3 regions of the Pseudoalteromonas sp. CO342X genome follow, and region 1 is predicted to be linked to each of the others. Evidence: predicted binding sites of a transcription regulator. Region 1 holds the regulator's gene; each other region holds the start of a gene.

Region 1 (6,553 bases):
GCTGTTTTACTTCACCACTTTTTAGTTGCTCAACGCGTAACAGGTCAAGTTGTCCAAAAGTGGTAATAAAGCGCTTCTCTTTGCTATAGCCTGCCTTTACTATCTCAGTGCCAAGCGCATCGGCATCAAAGCTGCTGCGAACTTGTAGTTTTATATCGGTATCTTTAAGTGGAGACAGCGTTTTTGCATGCAGTACCGGATTACCTAATCGTGCGAGTAATTCAGCTTGGCCACGACATACTTTAGTGTATTTTATGGCATTAGCGACTTTACGTGGATCAGTGCTGAACACACCAGTTGTATCCGTCCAAATTGATACTTGAGCCGCATCAAGATAACTTGCCAACAAAGTTGCGCTATAGTCACTGCCATTTCGGCCTAAGGTCACCGTTTCACCTTGTGCATTTGCAGCAATAAAACCGGTAACGATATAGATAGCGTGATCATCAATGGCGCGATAGCACGCTTCTTTGTTATGGGCGTGTAGTAACACCCCCTCTTGTTGTACAAATAACCTACGAGCGTCAATAGCTTTGGCTTCAACACCTTGAGAGCTGAGGTAGTTTGCTAATATACGAGCCGACCATAGCTCTCCATGTGCAAGTAAACTCGCGTAGTGAAGATGTTGCTCTTCTCGCCCTAAAGCGATTGCTTGCAGCTCATTGACAAGCTGTTTGAGTAACACACTGTGTTGTTCACCTACAAACAGGGCATCAATTAATTCTCGTTGATGATTTTCAACTTGTAATAAAACATCGTTGAATGCGCGAACATCTTGCTGCTCAAAACTTTGCCATAACTTCACTAGGGTATTCGTTGTTTTTCCTGCAGCAGAAACCACAACACTGTCACCTAGTTGACATTGCTCTAACACTATCTTGGCAACTGCCTGATAACGCTCTGGCGAGCTTAAACTCGAACCACCAAACTTATGTACTACTTTTGCCATTTACTCACCACAACGCTACTGTATGTGCAGGCGTTAATTTGAATGACTTAGCATCATCACTCGCCCGACTTTCATCAATACATGCAAATCCTGATTCCAGATCTGCAATAAGATCTTGTGCATCTTCAATGCCTACAGAAATACGAATCAACGTGTCGCCCACTCCCGCTTCTAAACGTGCTTGCGGATCCATACCTGCGTGTGTCATCGTCGCTGGATGGCAAATAAGACTCTCAACCCCACCTAAAGATTCTGCCAATGAAAAGTGCGTTAGAGACGTTAAAAACTTCGCTGATGTTTGCAGATCGCCTTTGATATCAAAGCTCACCATGCCACCAAAGCCGAGCTGTTGTTTTTTCGCAAGTTCGTGTTGAGGATGCGACTCAAGGCCAGGGTAATAAACTTGGCTAACATACGGCGACTTTTCTAAATACTCCGCAATAAGCTGAGCATTTTCTTGATGTTGGCGTAAACGCACGTTTAAGGTGCGCAGTCCACGTAGGGTAAGGTAGCTATCAAAAGGTGCACCTGTAATACCGATATTATTCGCCCACCAAGCTAACTCATCACCCAACACCTGTGTACGCGCGATCACCGCGCCCCCCACGACATCAGAATGACCATTGATATATTTAGTAGTTGAATGCACGACTACATCTACGCCAAAGGCAATGGGATTTTGTAGTGCTGGAGACAAGAAGGTGTTGTCGGCGGCGACCAAAGCCCCCACTGCGTGTGCTGCATTTACGACAGCTTCTATATCCGTTAGCCTTAATATTGGGTTACTTGGTGTTTCAATCCAAACTAATTTAGGTTTGATCTGCTGCAGCTGTGCAAGACTTTCCGATTGTGTGAGATCCAAGACGGCTAATTTGAGCAATCCACGCTTAGCAAGCGATGTAAACAAGCGATAGCTACCACCGTAACAGTCATGTGGAATAACCAGCGTATCGTCATGGTTAAGTAGCTGAGTTACTAGGTGAACGGCAGCCATGCCAGTCGCGGTAATAATGCCACGAGCACCACCTTCAAGTTCGGTAAGTGCCTGTGCAAGCACATCACGATTAAAGTTACCACTGCGTCCATAATCGTAGTCGCGTTTGGTATCAAAATCGGCAAAAGAATAGGTGGTAGAAAGGTAAAGCGGTGGCACTACTGCCCCATGTGCTTTATCAGCTTCTATACCATGACGCACTACAACCGTCGATTTGTTAACTTGACTCATAAGGTCACCTAGATATTTGGATGTTTAGACGTCTAAAAGGTTAGAACAACAGAAACTAGAAGTCAAAACATTTATACTGCTAAATGGCTAAATAACTAGTATTTGACTATCTTTTTTAAACCGATAAAATTTCGCCACTCTAGGCGTTGCTAATACGACTGAGTTATTGAAAACTATGGCAGAGATTCTTCTATCTCGCTATGGCGGATTAGTTTATTCATCTATTTGAGTTTGGGATTTATCTTTAATTCGTAAGGTTATCCCTATATTCATGCGGTTGGTGAATAATGTAGACCAGAACCCAGTCATATTGGCATTGATGTAACTGAGGCAAGTACACAATTATGGCAAAATGGAACGGTGAGTATATTCACCCATATGCAGAACACGGTAAGAAAGCAGAGCAAGTAAAAAAGATCACGGTGAGCATACCTCTGAATGTACTCAAAGTGCTAACTGATGAGCGTACACGTCGCCAAGTGAATAACTTACGTCATGCCACGAACAGTGAGCTTTTATGTGAGGCGTTTCTACATGCCTTCACAGGTCAGCCACTGCCGAGCGATGAAGACTTGAGAAAAGATAATCCAGAGCGTATTCCGTTAGAGGTAAGACAAATAATGGAAGAGCGCGGTTTGGAGATCCCAGAAATAAACGAAGAGTGATAACTATTCTTTCTCTGTGGACATACAGACACAAAAAAAGCCTCAATCGAGGCTTTTTTCATTTGGATAATACCAATGGTATTATTCCATGTATCCAGCTGGCATATCGATTTGGGCCACACCTGATTCAATTGCAGCTACCGCTACCGCTTTTGCGATACGAGGTAACAAACGCGGATCCATTGGTTTTGGAATAATGTACTCAGGACCAAACTCAAGACTATCCACGTCAGCCGCTTTTAACACTTCAGCAGGCACAGGCTCTTTAGCAATCGTTCTAATTGCTTCAACCGCTGCAATCTTCATCTCATCATTGATAGCGGTTGCACGTACATCAAGCGCACCACGGAAGATAAACGGGAAACACAACACGTTATTTACTTGGTTTGGATAATCTGAGCGACCAGTCGCCATGATCAAATCATTACGTGCACCGTGTGCAACTTCAGGGCTGATCTCAGGGTCTGGGTTAGAACAAGCAAATACCACTGGCTTGTCAGCCATTAGCTTTAGATCCTCAGCAGAAAGTAAGTCTGGGCCAGAAACACCAACAAATACGTCCGCATCTGCAATCACGTCTTGTAACGTACGCTTATCCGTGTTGTTTGCAAACAGCTCTTTGTATTCATTTAGGTCATCACGACGAGTATGGATCACGCCTTTTCTGTCCAGCATATAGATGTGCTCACGTTGAGCACCGCATTTGATCAGTAATTCCATACAAGCAATAGCGGCTGCACCCGCGCCAAGACACACAATAATCGCATCATGAATATCTTTACCTTGAATTTCCAACGCATTCAGCATACCCGCAGCGGTTACAATTGCGGTGCCGTGCTGATCATCATGGAATACAGGAACGTCACAACGTTCGATTAGCGCGCGCTCAATTTCAAAGCACTCTGGCGCTTTAATATCTTCTAGGTTAATACCGCCAAATGTGTCTGCGATATTTGCCACCGTATTGATGAAGTCTTCGGTGGTGTTGTGCTTAACTTCGATATCGATTGAATCAAGACCCGCAAAACGCTTAAATAATAGCGCCTTACCTTCCATAACAGGCTTTGACGCCAAAGGACCTAAGTTACCCAAGCCAAGAATTGCCGTACCATTACTGATCACCGCAACCATATTTCCTTTACCCGTGTAACGGTATGCATTCGCCGGATCAGCCGCGATTTCACGTACTGGCTCTGCAACACCTGGGCTGTATGCAAGTGCTAAGTCTTTTACGGTCTCGGCAGGTTTAGTGAGTTCAACACTGATTTTACCTGGAACGGGCTTCTCGTGATAATCTAGAGCTTGTTGACGAAAATCTGTCATGGCGCGATATTTTCCTACGAAGTTAATGTGAGAGTGTGGTAAACGTTCGCATTCTGAATGTTGGCAACCTATCAGGCTGGTTACAGCAACACACAGTGCGATTAACTATATGAGCGACGACATTCAACCGCTCAACAAGCGTATGTGCTTTGCTGTCGCGGTATGTCAATAGGACATATAGTTAATCGACCGTATTCACACAATACCGAGTTTTGCTCATTATTCAAGTAAAATCAGGTCTATCCACTAGCACGGTATTTTCTATACTTTTCCGAGAAGATAAGCTCAATTTTAAGAAATATTTCACAAATAAAATGACTAAAACTTAAAAAATAAGACGCTAAAACCAGCACAAAGTGTAGAAAATCAACACAAATGTACACTAATTATAAAAACAATAAGAAAATAGCAACTTAGCTAATTTTAACATCAAGATACCGACATTTAATCGCAATATACTGACTTTTGTTTATATAAAATGCTCATACCTGATACTATTTACTATATGAGCTTTGATTATTTTCACAACTTAAGCTCGTAAATGTTCAGTATTTATCTACTAAATAGAGTTTTTACTCTACCCAAGAGATCAGTAAAGTTTTGCTGCCAAACTGGCAAGTTTTTTATTTTAGAAGAATAAAAGACACAATGAAGGCGGGATGACTGACGGTCTTTCTGTCAATGAAGAACAGAATGTATAAATCGGGAAGGTATTTTCAAACAGGCACAAAAAAAGCACCCTAAGGTGCTTTTTTCGACTAGACCAACAAGATTACTTCTTGCTGCTAAGTGCACCGAAACGCTTGTTAAAGCGATCTACACGGCCACCTGTGTCAAGGATCTTCTGCTTACCAGTGTAGAACGGGTGACATGCAGAACATACGTCTAGGTGAATATCTTTACATAGCGTTGAACGAGTTTCGAACTTGTTACCGCAAGAGCACGATGCAGTGATCGTCTCGTAATTAGGGTGAATACCTTCTTTCATAGCAACCTCTAGTTAAGGCCGTATCGCTCTCCAAACCCGAAGTCTGGCACCATACGTAGTTATACAAAAATGTGGATGCGTATTTTAGTGCCTATCTGAACAATCTACAAGCAATATTTCAGAGTTTTTTGTCACCGTCGCAGAGTACATTTTCAATTCGTACCACCTTAGGTATATACTTCGTCACTGCGCTCACTTTATGGAATTGTAATACATGCTCATTCTTGAAGTAGCTTTAAAGCTGCCACTGCACCGAACATTCGACTATTTGCTAGCACCAACCATGCAAGTTGAAGCAGGAATGAGAGTCACCGTCAATTTCGCCAACCGTCGCTGCACAGCGATTGTGCTTGCTAAAAAAGGCGACACCGATGTACCAAAAGAAAAGCTCAAGCAAATTATTGAGGTGTTGGACGAGCATCCTGTCTTTAGCCAAGCACAACTTAGCTTTTTACACTTTGTCTCTCAGTATTACTGTCATCCAATTGGCGATACCTTATTCACAGCACTACCGGCGGTACTCAGAGATGGTGGAAGCCCAGACAAAACTCAGATCCCTGTCGTCAGATTAACGGAAAAAGGGCAGAAACTACCAACACTGCGAGCCAAAAAGCAACAAGCACTGCTTTCTCAATTATATGAAGGTGGCGCAATAAAATTAAGCGAACTCAAAGCGCTCGGATTTGCAAACCAAACAATTAAAGCATTGGAAGAAAAAGCGCTTATCTCACAATCTATTGAGCATGATAGTGATTGGTCGCAAAACGAATTACTGCTTGGCGAAAAACCACGCCTAAACGACCAACAAGCGACTATTTGCAGCGCCGTCAATGCACAAGTCGGTTACCGTACCTTTTTAATCGAAGGTGTAACGGGAAGTGGTAAAACTGAAGTCTACTTACAAAGCCTTGAAAACATAATAAAAGCGGGTAAACAAGCACTGATCTTGGTGCCTGAAATTGGACTCACACCGCAAACAGTCAACCGCTTTAAGAAGCGCTTCAATAACCTGCCCATTGATTTATGGCACTCAAATCTAACCGATAACGAGCGCCTACATACTTGGCGTCGCGCCGAAAAGGGTCTGAGCGCCTTGGTTATCGGTACTCGCTCGGCCATTTTTTTGCCATTTCAAAATCTCGGCATGATCATCGTTGACGAAGAGCACGACAACTCGTTTAAACAGCAAGAAGGCCTGCGCTATCACGCCAGAGATCTCGCTGCATTTCGAGCGCATCAGGCACACTGCCCTTTGCTTTTGGGAACAGCAACACCGGCATTAGAAACATTACACAAAGCCATTACCAACAAATACCAACTCGTCACACTGAGTAAACGAGCGCAGACCCAGCACGATAACCAATTTCACCTTGTAGACATGAAAGGTCAGCCAGAACAAGGCG
Region 2 (6,553 bases), on a different contig from region 1:
ACTGGGGGGTTTCTTTAATGGTAAGGTCAAGTCCTGTGGGACCCGAGTTACGCTTGATTGGCTTGCCTACAACACTGATCCGTTCAATATTGTCGCGCTCGGCTTTTGCTGCCGCATTTGGAGAAAAATAAAGGAGTGATAACATCAGAGCTAGTGCTGTAGATTGATGCGCTTTGGTTTGCATGGGTGTTTCCTTTCCTAAATTGTTTTTTCGTCACAAGAGATAAAGATGAAAGTTCCTATGAAATGTAGGAGCTATTTTTCTGAGATTGAACCAAGCTCTTGAATAGTTCTAACTGAAAACAGAAATTATTTTCAATTCTAAATGATAATTCTTTTTGTTACCATAAGGGGTAATGCAAAAAATGAATTATTGCCAAAATAATGGCTTACCCGAATCTCAGATTTGTTAGGTTCTGATTGTTAGATTGGGTGTCAATTAGGTTGGATAGCGCTGTCACAGGGCTTATCTATGTTTGAATATTAATACAAGGCAAGGAAGTGAAGTCGTTTTATGTCTTCGCTATTAGGTGGTCCATGACGGCAAAACAATGGTTCAACTGGCATAGTTTGAGTGGCGTGTGGTTTGGGGTGTTGCTGTTCATAATATGTTGGACTGGCGCGTTTGCGAGTATTGCCCACGAACTAGATTGGCTATTCAACGACCAGGTGAGGGCAGTAGAGGGCCAATCAAACATAAGCTTAGCAGCAGCTTACGAGATGGTACAAAAGGCGTATCCTGACGCCCGAATAGGGATTGCCTTTACAGGTCCTGATACTTATTTTGCGCATGACATCGTGATGCGAATGCCTGATAGTCCATGGCAACATGTTTATGTCGATCCGTATTCAGGAACTATTCTAGGTGCAAGTAGTTTTTTTAATATTCAGCGTTTTTTTCGTGATTTCCATATGCATTTTTTCGGCGTATTTGACAGCATCATTTCATACTATCTTGTGCTTATCTTTGCAGTTCCGTTGTGTATTTCGACCGTGAGTGCGCATTATGTATATCGCGGCTGGTGGAAAAAGTTATTTGCATTTACGTTTAGCGGGGATGCACGTGCCAAGATGGCAAGTGTGCATAAAATAAGTGGGGCGTGGGGCTTATGGCTTGCGGTTGTTATTTCGCTCACGAGTATCTGGTATCTATTTGAGTTTGTTCGCATGGATATGGTCGATGGTAAAACAGCTTTTACTGATGTTGGGGATTTTGCCGTTAATCCTTTGGCCGAACTGCCGCGACAGGATAAACCACAATTGTCGGTTGTGGAATTATTCGCAATAGTAAAAGCGGCGAGGCCTGACCTTGAGGTGAAAGCCATTCGCTATTCTGGAGGTTATTTTTATGCTGAAGGGCAATCGCAGGATTGGATAGTTCGGGATAGGGCAAACAAGATCTATGTTAACCCTTACACGGGGGAAGTTGTTTATAGCCAAACGGCATCGAGCCAAGGGCTGTATTGGCGCTTATCCGATACCGCGGACCCCCTACATTTTGGCAACTTTGTAGGGATATGGGGGAAAATACTGTGGTTTATATTTGGGATTGTACTTTCATTTTTGGTTCTCAGTGGTACTTACATGTATATTAAGCGGCAATTTAAATTGCGTCGCAAAGATGAATGCCGAGGTGTCGTGGTATCACTAGTGTTGGGTTTCGGATTGCTCTTATGTATTTGCTTTTACGCGCAACACACTATTGCGGGTTATGGTATGGCAGGAAAGTGGCCGGAGTTACCGACTGCTTCATTTACTTTTTTAGTAAGCTGGGTGTCACTCACTTGCTTGATTATCTTGTTTTGGAGCGCCGCTCTGCTCAATTTATGCCTGAAGCATCGGGGGGGGTCGTGATTGCTGCAGACCAAAAAAAACCTCGCAGCTGCGAGGTTTCTTCACTCATGAAACTGTGATTAAACAACACCACGAGGTAAGCGGCAGTCGTGATCTTTTGCTGCTAGTTCAGCAATCCACTGTTCTTCCGCTTTGAAGCCTTCTTCGTTTTCTGTAACGATAGTAAAGCTCGCTGATTTTATAGCTGCAGCCTTAGGCGCTTTCTTAGTCGTTTTCGCTTTTTTGGCAGGCGCCTGCGTTTTATCACTTGCTACAGCTGACCCTGAAGTTAGCTCTTCGGTTAATTCGGCTACCTCAGCAAGACGCATGTTTTTGCCACCATCGATGCTATACCAACCTGGCTTTGCAGTGATCTCAGGCTTTTTGCCATGTGCAGCTTCGTACGCAGCTTCGAAAGCGCTTAGTACTTCAGTTTTATCTAGTTTACTCATCGTAGATCCTAGTCGTGTTGTACGCGGATACGCGGGTTAAGATTAAACTCTATTTATACCCATATTTGCGCAAATTTTCAATTTTTTACGTTTTTCAGCGCTAATTTATCGAACTTTAGCCTGATTTTGGTGTCTTTTTCGGCGCTTAAAGTGCCTCAGGGTCAATAACACGACGGATCGTGATCCACATACTTCCAAGCTGTTCATGCCAAATCCGAGTGACTACTTCTAAGGCCTTATGGTTTGGAATAAATTGTCTGCTCGGTGGGTATTGCTTGAAGTTATAAAACTCCGTCGGTGCAGCGAACACTTCTATGCCTTGTGCTTCAAATAGGTTTTTTGCTCGCTGTATGTGCGAAGCCGATGTGACCAATGCGACGTCATAATCGACTAGTAAAGGTGCTAGCATTTTTGCTTCGTCCGCGGTGTCTTTGGCATTGGGGTTTTGCTTAATACGTGTAGCGGAAATACCTAGGCTCTGTGCGGTTCTTGCCATGAGTCCCGCGCTTGTTGCATGGCCATAGCCGTAACCAGAGACATACAGCTGAGCCTTTGGGTAAATATTAGCAAGTCTTACGCCTTCTACTAATCTGGCTAGACCGCAGCTGCCAAGTTGGGCGTTGCTGGGGAGAGATTTATCTGGATATAAATCACAGCCAAGTACCACGATTTTATCTATGTTGATGTGCTTGCTTTGATTGAATGCGGCGAGAGTGCCTGTATCCCACTCAATAATATGTTGTGCGACATAAGGAGTCGATAACGCCCATGTCGTGAGTAAGACGAACCAGCTTGCGATGTAAGACCCTTTACGCGTTTTGGCGATAAAAAGCATAAGCCCCATAAGCACCACTAAAGATAACGGTAAAGGCATCAGTAGTTGACCGATAACCTTTTTGACTTCAAACATTTAAACATGTCCTAGATTTAGATAAGCCTAACACAATGCTAGCATGAGATTGAAGCTGTAGAAATGTATAACAGTAAGGGCTCAAAAAGAGCCCAGTATATTATCTTGCGGTGGTTTTGCGGCAAGTATTGAGAAAATGGCGATAAACAGGGTTGTCTTTCATGCTTTTCTTCATAGCTAAATACATCGGTCGATTTAGCCCAAGTGCACCTAGAGGAATAGATTTAATTAATCCTTGGCTTTCATAGGGGGTTACTAACCAGTCCGGTAATGCCGCAACCCCCATGCCTGCACTTACCAGTTGGAAGATTAATAAACCTTGATCGACGGTTTTTAGCGTACCGTCAAAGCGTGCATTTTGAATAAAATGCTTAAATATGTCTTGACGCTCGCGAGGAATAGGGTAAGAAATGATGGTTTCATCTTTTAGGTCGAGTGCTGTGACATAGGCCTTCTTGGCCAATTCGTGATCTGGTGCAACGATTAACTTTAACTTAAAGTCAAATAGGTGTGCGTATTCCAGTTGCTCTGGTTCGCGAATGTCTGAGGTAAGTACTAAGTCCAGCTCATCTTCAATAAGGTCAGGAATTGCGTCGTAGCTAAAGCCACGTTCGTAATCGACTTTAATGTCAGGCCAAAAGGTATTGAATTCTTTAATTGTTGGTAGCAACCAGTGAAAACAGGCATGACATTCCACGCTTAATCTGAGTTGCGAGATAGGCTGATTAAGGCTTTCCTTCAAACGACACTTTGTTGCTTCAACTTTAGGTAAAACATCGTTGGCAAGTTCCAATAATAACATCCCTTGAGGGGTAAAACGTACCGGCTGCGTTTTGCGCTCAAAGAGTTGGCAGTCAAGTTTGCTCTCAAGATCTTTGATCTGATGTGATAAAGCTGATTGAGTCAGGAATAGCTCTCGTGCTGTATTCACAAGAGAACCAGTTTCTTTCAAGGTGGAGATAGTCTTTAGGTGCTTTATATCAATCATTATCAACAATTCTCATATTTGAAGTGAGCAAATCTCAGCATTACTCAATATTACGATTCTATTTAGTTATTATCAATGTCTAGACGTCTAAATACCTACGGTGAATTGTTCAAAAATTCACAAATCCACTATAACACTAAAAATGACAGCGTTGTCACTACTTCTGTAAAAATTTTGCAAAAAATTACAATTTAATTTTATTCATATGAAATCTGAGAAAGCATCAATTGTTGTTTTTGATCATGAGAATTATATTTTGGACATCCATACATCTAGACGGAATTAAAATCATGGCATTAACACATAACTTGGGTTTTCCACGCGTAGGCAAAAAGCGTGAACTTAAATTTGCAGTAGAACGCTATTGGTCAGGCGACTTAACACAAGTCGAATTAATCGCGGAAGGAAAACGCATTCGTGCAGAAAACTGGGCATTGCAAGCTGACGCTGGTGTTGACCTTCTCCCTGTAGGCGATTTTGCTTGGTATGATCACGTGTTGAATATTTCATTGCTTGTCGGCGCTATTCCTAGTCGTCATAAAAATGATGAGTCGGTAAATCTCGATACTTTGTTTCGGATTGGCAGAGGGCGAGCACCTAGCGGCTGTGCGTGTGCTGCAAGTGAAATGACGAAATGGTTCAACACCAATTATCATTACATCGTCCCCGAGTTAACTCAAACGCAGGAATTTTCCCTAACTTGGACGGAGTTGTTTACTCAAGTAGAAGAAGCACAATTACTTGGCTACCAAGCAAAGCCCGTATTGATCGGCCCGGTAACCTATCTCTACTTAGCTAAATGCGTTGGTCAAGAGTTCGATAAATTGGCTTTATTAGATAAGTTATTGATTGTATATCAGCAGGTACTTACCAAGCTTGCAGAGCAAGGCGTCGAGTGGGTACAAATTGATGAACCTATTTTAGCATTGGAAATCGATGATGCTTATCGCAACGCGCTGCGCCGGAGTTTTGATGCGTTGAGCGGCCAAGGAGTAAAAGTGTTGTTGGCCAGTTATTTTGACTCCGTACAAGCGCATGTTGAAGATATCCGGTCTTACCCTGTAGAAGGCGTACATTTTGACTGCGTAACGGCAAACTACGACTTGGCTGCGTTAGAGAAAGTAGTTGGGAAGGATAGCGTACTGTCTCTCGGGGTTGTGAATGGTCGTAACATTTGGCGCTCGGATCTTGAAGGTGTATATCAGCAACTTGCTCTGGTTCATGAACGTCGTGGTAATAATCTCTGGCTTGCTCCTTCATGCTCATTATTACATACGCCAGTCGACTTAGATCAAGAGCAAAAGCTTGATAGTGAGTTAAAGTCTTGGCTCGCATTTGCCAAACAAAAAGGGCAAGAGCTGGCATTATTGAAAAATGCATTGGAGCAGCGTGATATTACCCAGTTGGTCGAATATTCTAAGCCTGTAAAAGCGCGTTTGACCTCTACTCGGGTGAATAATAATGAGGTGCAGCAGCGTGTTTCAGCGCTTACAGCAAAAGACGGTCAACGTAATAGTGAATTCGCAACCAGAATTAAAAAACAAGCACAGTCGCTAAATTTACCCTTATTGCCAACCACAACGATAGGCTCTTTCCCACAAACCCAAGCGATCCGTAAGGCACGACGTGATTATAAAGCGGGTACGTTGAGTGTTGATGCTTATCAAAGCCAGATGGAAGCGGAGATCCGTTATGCCGTTGAAGAACAAGAAGCGCTTAACTTAGATGTGCTGGTTCATGGCGAAGCAGAGCGCAATGATATGGTTGAGTACTTTGGTGAATTACTCGAAGGTTTTGCCTTTACTCAGTTTGGTTGGGTGCAAAGTTATGGTTCGCGCTGTGTTAAGCCCCCTGTGATCTGGGGTGATGTCTCGCGTGCGGCACCAATGACAGTTAATTGGACGAGTTATGCACAGAGCTTAACCAAAAAACCGATGAAGGGCATGCTAACAGGGCCTGTGACTATTTTATTTTGGTCGTTTGTCAGAGATGACTTAGACAAGCCGAGCATCGCGAATCAAATCGCATTAGCACTGAGAGATGAAGTGGTAGATTTGCAAAATGCAGGGATTAAGGTGATCCAAATCGATGAACCTGCATTTAGAGAGGGGATGCCACTCAAAGCCAGTCAGTGGCAAACCTACTTAGCGTGGGCGGCGTATGCGTTTAGGGTATCTGCAAGTGGTGTGAATGACGAAACACAGATCCATACGCATATGTGTTATTCGGAGTTTAACGATATTATCGCCGCCATAGCGGATATGGATGCGGACGTGATCACAATTGAAACGTCACGTTCAAATATGACCTTACTTGACGCCTTTGAAGATTTTGACTACCCCAATGACATCGGGCCTGGTGTTTATGATA
Region 3 (6,553 bases), on a different contig from region 1:
GCTGTTTGAACTGCGGTGCTCACCAAAGTATGAACGCACTAACCAAAGCGCAGCCCAGTCTTTGCTGCTACGAACCGTGTCGATTGGGAAACCAAAAGACACCGCTGTTGATTTTGCATTCTTTTCTACGATGGTTGCGTGATGGCCAGATAGCTTAGGGGCATCTGGCACTTGTAAACGCGCCTCTTCGCCTTTAGGTAAAGCCGCAAGGTCGTTAAACATCGCTTCTTTTAGCTGTTTATCGAGTGCACCTGTGATACCCACATTTAGTTTAGCTTGAGTAAATTGCTGAGCGTAAAAAGCCTTAACGTCGTCTAAAGTGATTGCTTCTAAGTCTGATAAATCACCAAAGTTATAGCTTTCGTATGGGTGGCCTTTGTACAACTCGTGATAAAGCACTTCTTTACCAAGCTCTTCATCATTTGACGCTTTCAAACCAGCCTTAATGCCGTCGATTAGCTCTTTTTTCAGACGTTTAAAATCATCTTCTCTGAACCCTGGGCTCAGTAGTTGCTGGCTCACAATGCCATACCATTGATCAGCATTGTCTTTATGAATACGACCACGTAAAGAAATCATTTCTTTATCGATTTGATAACCAAAGCTACCAGCGATCGGGTACAGCGCCTTTTGAATTTCTTTGTATGATTGCGATTCACTTCCACCATTGGCAATCATAGCCGCAGTAAGCGCAGCAAGACCTTTTTTACCTACAGGATCGGCAGCAGCACCTGTGTAAAAAAGAAAATTCACATCCACCAGCGGTGAATTATTCGTTTTATCTAGTACGTTGAAATGACGCGTTACTGGCTTGTCCATTTTTGCCACTAACTTGTCTAAGTTAACTTCCTTATCAAAACCAGAGACAGACTCAAGTGCAGACATAGTCACCGTTGTGCGGCTGCTGTCCACAAAGTATTTATTGGCAATATCACGAATATCTTTTGCAGTGACTTTATCAGCACTTGCGTATAGTGCATTCACCACTTCAGGGTCACGCTCAAAATGCATGTAGCTTGCAAGCGTCGAAGCAATAGATTGTGATGAGTCAAGGCCGTTAATAAAGCTGTACTTTAGGTTTGATTTAAGTGCAGCAAGTTTATTTTCATCTACCAGCTCTGTGCGTGCTTTTGCGTAAGTGTTATTGATTGCATCACGCACTGTCGCCAAATCTTTTTCATCTTCTACTTTAACGAAAACATGTAGAAGACCAGGGTCTTTGGTTTCAGGGTTATAGGTAAACATTTGGCTTGCAAGCTGTTTGTCTACCACAAGCTCTTGATACAGCGCTGAGTTTTCAGAGAAATAAAGCTGTGAGATCAGATCAAGTGCCGCTCGGTCCTTTTTCTTCGGCTCCCACGCTGCCCCTTTATACGAAACTAGCAACCAGTGACCCGGTAAGCCATCATATTTTTCGTGAACGTAACGCGCTTTGTCTTGCTTTGGCTCAACAGGAATATCGGCTTGGTAGTCACCCTTTTTCCAATTACCCCAATGCTTCTTCACCATAGCCATAGTTGCTTTAGGATCTACATCACCTACGATCACAAGTGATACATACTCAGGCTTATAAAAACGCTCAAAGAAGGTTTTACCATAGGCCATCTGATCTGGCATTGCTTCGATGTCTTCAAAAAAGCCCATTGTCATGTGTTTATAGGTATGCTTATCAAACGCTTCTTTTCTTACCGCAGAAAGCAGTTTTCGAACTGGACTGGCATTATTTTTAAGGTATTCACCTTTCACAGTTAGTGCTTCAGTACGAAACTGCTCTTCACTGTATGTTAGGTTTTGAAAGATATCCGCTTCGATTTCTAATACTTTATCTAAATGCTGCTTTGAGAAATTTAAATGGTAGTTCGTGTAATCATTGGTGGTGTAGGCACGATTATCAACACCTGAATTTTTCAAAATGTCCGAATAAACGTCTTGTGGATACTTTTCTGAGCCTTTGAACATCATATGCTCAAAGAAGTGAGCAAAGCCGGTTTTACCCGCTTCTACTTCATTACGCGAACCAACAGAAACCGGAATTTGTAGCGATACCACATCAGGATAGTTAGTTTTAACTACCATGACGCGAAGGCCGTTTTCTAGCTCTTCCAAAACATAATCTTGGGCGAATACTTTATTGGATTGGGCAGCTTGAGTACTTTCAGCTGACTGTTGAGCTTGGTCTGAATTCGTCGCTGCGCAGCCACTAAGCGCTAAGCTTACGGCAAAGCTGGTTGCTAGTAATTTGAATTTCATGAATTTGGTCCTAATCATATTTTTTATTCTAAGTAAGTCGTGTTCACTTACGTTAGCAAACCTCCTGATTATGCCCCAAAGTCATACTAATTCGCTAATTTCCAAGGTGATTTACCATCCTAATGTGTAAACAAATATGAAATTTTGATTTGAGCGCTTGAGATAAATTCATAATTATTGAAATTCTTTCATTAAAAAAATCTATCTAGACGTCTAAATGGCTGCTATATTAGTAAAGAGATACAGAAATGCTTTTGTGGAATGAGGATTATGGCTTTAACGCTTCAAGAGAAAATCATTGACCCTAACCAAGGGGTATATTTAATTGGGACCACACCACCTAAGATTGGCACCGACCCAGAGCAGCTAAAATCAATTGCCGCTAAGCTTTTGGGCCGTTTACATGAGATTGAATACGACGGCGTGATCATCTATGACATTCAAGATGAAAGCAGCCGTACTCAAGTACCACGTCCATTTCCTTTTAAGCACACCGTTGATCCGTGTGAATATAGTCAGTTGATCCGCGAATTGTCACACCTTGATGTAATTACGTATAAAAGTGTGGCACAGCGCGATAGTGAAGCTTTTGGCAATTGGTTAAGCAGCACCAAACAGCAATATGGGTTAAACAATCTAGTATTAGTGGGCAGTCCGTCTTCACAAGGCGATATTAAGTTGCCGCTTTCTGAAGCCTATAAGGTATTGAAGCATCATCAAGATGACTTTTTCTTAGGTGGTGTAACCATCGCAGAGCGCCACGCCAGTAAGCGTAATGAACACGAAAGGTTAATTGATAAAACAGAGCAAGGCTGCCAATTCTTTGTTTCCCAAGCGGTGTATGACGCTCAAGCAACCATAGATCTTATCACGAGCTACGCTCGCACCTGTAAACAGCAAGGGCAAACACCAAAGCGCATTATTCTTACCTTTACTCCATGTGGTGGGGAAAAAACCTTGCAGTTTATGGAATGGCTGGGGATCTCAGTACCAGAAGCAACCAAATGGCGCATGTTAGATTCAGAAAACACACTAAGTGAGTCAATTCGTATTTGTAGAGAGAATCTAGATCAAATTTTAAAAAGCTGCTCACATCTAGATATTTCTCTTGGCTTAAATATTGAGAGCTTAACAAACCGCAAAGAAGAAATTGACGCGTCAATAAACCTTTATAGGCTATTGAAGGCGACCATGGAATTATGCCTTGCGGAAAAGCAAATTGCTTAATGCAGTCTAGGGCCTGTTGATCTTCCAAGTTTGTTTTTGCAGCAGTTCGATTGGTATTTATACAAGGCAGAGCCTGCGTAGCATAGTCATTCTATGTAAGTCTGGCGATAAAGACTTTGTGTTCCTGCAAAGTCACCTTACCCCACATCCTTGTGGGGCAACACAGAAGAAATGCCAATCAAGCGCTGCCCTTTGGGTTCACCTGAGTGCGCTTTGTTCATTGTTGCTCAACTTTTGCCTAGATTACTAGGCGGCAAGTCGAGCGTCGCGACCAAAACACACTCAGAAGAACAAAAATCAAACAGCGAAGGCCTACAGGCCCTATAGCCAGCTTCATCTAGCTGGCTTTTCTGTTAACCTTGCTGACTTATTCAAAGCCTAGATTAACTTAGGCTCAAGAAAGCGATTAATCCCACCCCAAGTAACAAGCGGTAAATGACAAATGGCATCATACCCATGCGCTCTATGATTTTCAGAAAAAAGAAGATACAGGCATAAGCCGAGATAAACGACAGTGCCGCACCACTTAATAACGCATTCCAATCAACCACTTCATCGCCGGTAGCAAGCTCTAAACTGTAATACAATCCCATCATAGAAATGACTGGAATAGACATTAAAAACGAAAAGCGCGCCGCACTTTTCTTATCAAGCCCGAGTAATAAACCTGCGGTGATGGTAATGCCTGAACGCGATGTGCCGGGAATAACAGCGGTAATTTGCGCAAGTCCCAATATCAGCGCGCTTTTCCAGTTTAAGGCAAATTCGTCTTTGATTTGTTTCGCTTTCACGTCGGCGTACCAAAGCAGTAAACCAAATACTATCGTCGATGTTGCAATCACCCAAGCACTACGTAAGTAAACTTCTACGATGTCTTTAAGTAGTGGGGCTAAGATCACGAATGGAATGGTGGCAACCACAATACACCAAGTCAGCCGGCTTTCTTTCGAGTGCGTACCTGAGAATGACTTGAACCATCCTGCCAGTAGACTGACAATGTCTTGTCGAAAATAAATAACGACAGCCAGCAAAGTACCAACATGAACAGCAACGTCAAAGGCAAGGCCCTGATCTTGCCAACCTAGTACCTGAGAAGGTAGCAGTAAGTGGGCAGAACTCGAAATAGGTAAAAATTCAGTGAGACCTTGAATAATTGCAAGGACGACAATCTCAATAAAGCTCATTGCTTGGGAAACTCCACTTTCCATAATTTTTGAGTTGGGTTGTGATACTCCTGCCATAACTGAGCAATGGTTTTACCCTCAACAGGATGGATAAAATCAGGAGCTAGTTCAGCTAATGGCTGAAGCACGAAGGCATTTTTGGTTATTTCATCCCGAGGCAACTGAGCAGGTGATGAACAAATAAGGTGGTCATAAAAGAGAATATCGAGATCTAATGTGCGTGGACTAAACTTCTTTTCACTACAGCGACGACCATGATCGTATTCTATCGACTTGAGCAGTTTATACACTTCGTCTAAAGACAGCTGTGTTTGTGCAGCAAAGACCGAGTTATAAAAGTTATTTCCTGCAAATCCGACGGCTTCACTCTCAAAAACACTCGAATGTTGAAAATCCGGAAAGTGTTTTATCAATACCCTCAAGCCACTCAGCAAATTTTTTTCTTTTTCTATGTTTGAGCCGAGACTGATAAAAATTTGTGCCATGATAATTCTACTTCTTACGCACAATTTCTACACCAACCGTTTGTGCTTGTGGCACGGCAGCAGGTTTACTCACTTTTATAAGCACTTGTTGTACATTAAATTCATTTAGGATCATTGCAGCAAGCTGTTCAACTAAAGTTTCTAATAGCTCAACTGGTTTTGCTTGGGTATGCGCAATAATACGCTCACTCACTTTGGCATAATCAACCGCCAAATTAATATCGTCATGACGAGCGGCAGCGCTAATATCGGTCAACATCTCAACATCAAAGTAAAGGCTTTGTTTACTTTCTTTTTCAAAGTCGTACACTCCTATTATGGCTTCGACGTGTAGCTGTGAGATATAGACTTTATCCATGTAAACTCCAAACATGTTTATCGCTGTAATTCACCCGCATTTTCTAATCGCAATTCGCGATCTGTGCAGGACTTAAGACCGCCGATCATAGCCCAAAACAACGCAATAAAAAATAAGGAAGACAGTGTTAATCAGTTTAATGTGCGTATGTGCTTATTTATTGGGATCGATTTCCTCAGCGATTCTGGTTTGTCGGTTATTCCATCTACCAGATCCACGCTTTAATGGTTCTAATAATCCAGGCGCAACCAATGTATTAAGATTGGGAGGAAAGATCCCAGCTGCGCTAGTGCTCGTCTTCGATATTTTAAAGGGAACCATCCCGGTGTGGGGAGCTTACTTTCTGAAAATAGAGCCTGTATGGCTAGGTGCAATAGCCGTAAGCGCATGCCTAGGTCACATTTATCCTATTTTCTTCCACTTTAACGGTGGTAAAGCAGTAGCAACAGCATTTGGTGCGCTATTACCCATCGGCTTGTCATTGGGTGGGCTATTGATCAGTACGTGGCTCGTGGTGCTAGCGATAACGCGCTACTCTTCACTCGCAGCGATTGTCGCAGTCGCAGCTGCTCCACTTTACACATGGTGGATAAAACCGCTTTATACGGTGCCGGTAAGCTTTTTAACTGTGGTGATTATTATTCGTCATAGAGCAAATATTAAAAGGCTCTTGAGTGGTAAAGAGCCCAAGGTGGGGAAAAAGTCTAAAGACTAGACTTTTTCTAGACTATCCAGCGGCCAACGCGGTTTAGTCTTCATATCAAGTGGCGCATGCTGACCTGCTTTTAGGCGCTGCATTCCTGCATAAGCTATCATCGCCCCATTGTCTGTACAAAATTCAGTGCGCGGGTAATAAACTCGCCCTTTCATACCAAGCATCATGCGCTCAAGCTTTTGCCTAAGTTCAGTATTGGCGCTGACGCCACCTGCAATCACCAGGCTTTTAATGCCTGTTTCTTTCAGTGCTCGCTTACACTTGATCGCTAGCGTTTCTACGACCGCAGTTTGAAAAGCATGGGCAATATCTGCTTTCGTTTGCTCATCATCGC

The links. The regulator MetJ, encoded in region 1, represses methionine synthesis genes. The targets are predictions, from matches to a motif close to TAGACGTCTAGACGTCTA.
Positions count from the first base shown of each region.
Region 2: a site for MetJ is predicted at 4,256-4,273, ahead of metE (5-methyltetrahydropteroyltriglutamate--homocysteine S-methyltransferase). Genes of this name have one in related genera too.
Region 3: a site for MetJ is predicted at 2,457-2,474, ahead of EXT47_RS02260 (methylenetetrahydrofolate reductase). Genes of this name have one in related genera too.

Region 1 is NZ_SGPH01000034.1:45,085-51,637, forward strand. Features, by position in the region: gene metL (bifunctional aspartate kinase/homoserine dehydrogenase II) at 1-949, opposite strand, end outside; gene metB (cystathionine gamma-synthase) at 954-2,174, opposite strand; gene metJ (met regulon transcriptional regulator MetJ) at 2,519-2,839, shown strand; gene EXT47_RS15235 (malic enzyme-like NAD(P)-binding protein) at 2,921-4,162, opposite strand; gene rpmE (50S ribosomal protein L31) at 4,935-5,150, opposite strand; gene priA (primosomal protein N') at 5,365-6,553, shown strand, end outside.
Region 2 is NZ_SGPH01000012.1:124,238-130,790, forward strand. Features, by position in the region: gene EXT47_RS04440 (TonB-dependent siderophore receptor) at 1-184, opposite strand, end outside; gene EXT47_RS04445 (PepSY domain-containing protein) at 538-1,854, shown strand; gene EXT47_RS04450 (hypothetical protein) at 1,914-2,285, opposite strand; gene EXT47_RS04455 (ElyC/SanA/YdcF family protein) at 2,431-3,195, opposite strand; gene EXT47_RS04460 (LysR substrate-binding domain-containing protein) at 3,296-4,183, opposite strand; gene metE (5-methyltetrahydropteroyltriglutamate--homocysteine S-methyltransferase) at 4,474-6,553, shown strand, end outside.
Region 3 is NZ_SGPH01000010.1:48,312-54,864, reverse strand. Features, by position in the region: gene EXT47_RS02265 (pitrilysin family protein) at 1-2,250, opposite strand, end outside; gene EXT47_RS02260 (methylenetetrahydrofolate reductase) at 2,521-3,477, shown strand; gene EXT47_RS02250 (undecaprenyl-diphosphate phosphatase) at 3,861-4,661, opposite strand; gene folK (2-amino-4-hydroxy-6-hydroxymethyldihydropteridine diphosphokinase) at 4,658-5,146, opposite strand; gene folB (dihydroneopterin aldolase) at 5,154-5,504, opposite strand; gene plsY (glycerol-3-phosphate 1-O-acyltransferase PlsY) at 5,629-6,219, shown strand; gene tsaD (tRNA (adenosine(37)-N6)-threonylcarbamoyltransferase complex transferase subunit TsaD) at 6,216-6,553, opposite strand, start outside.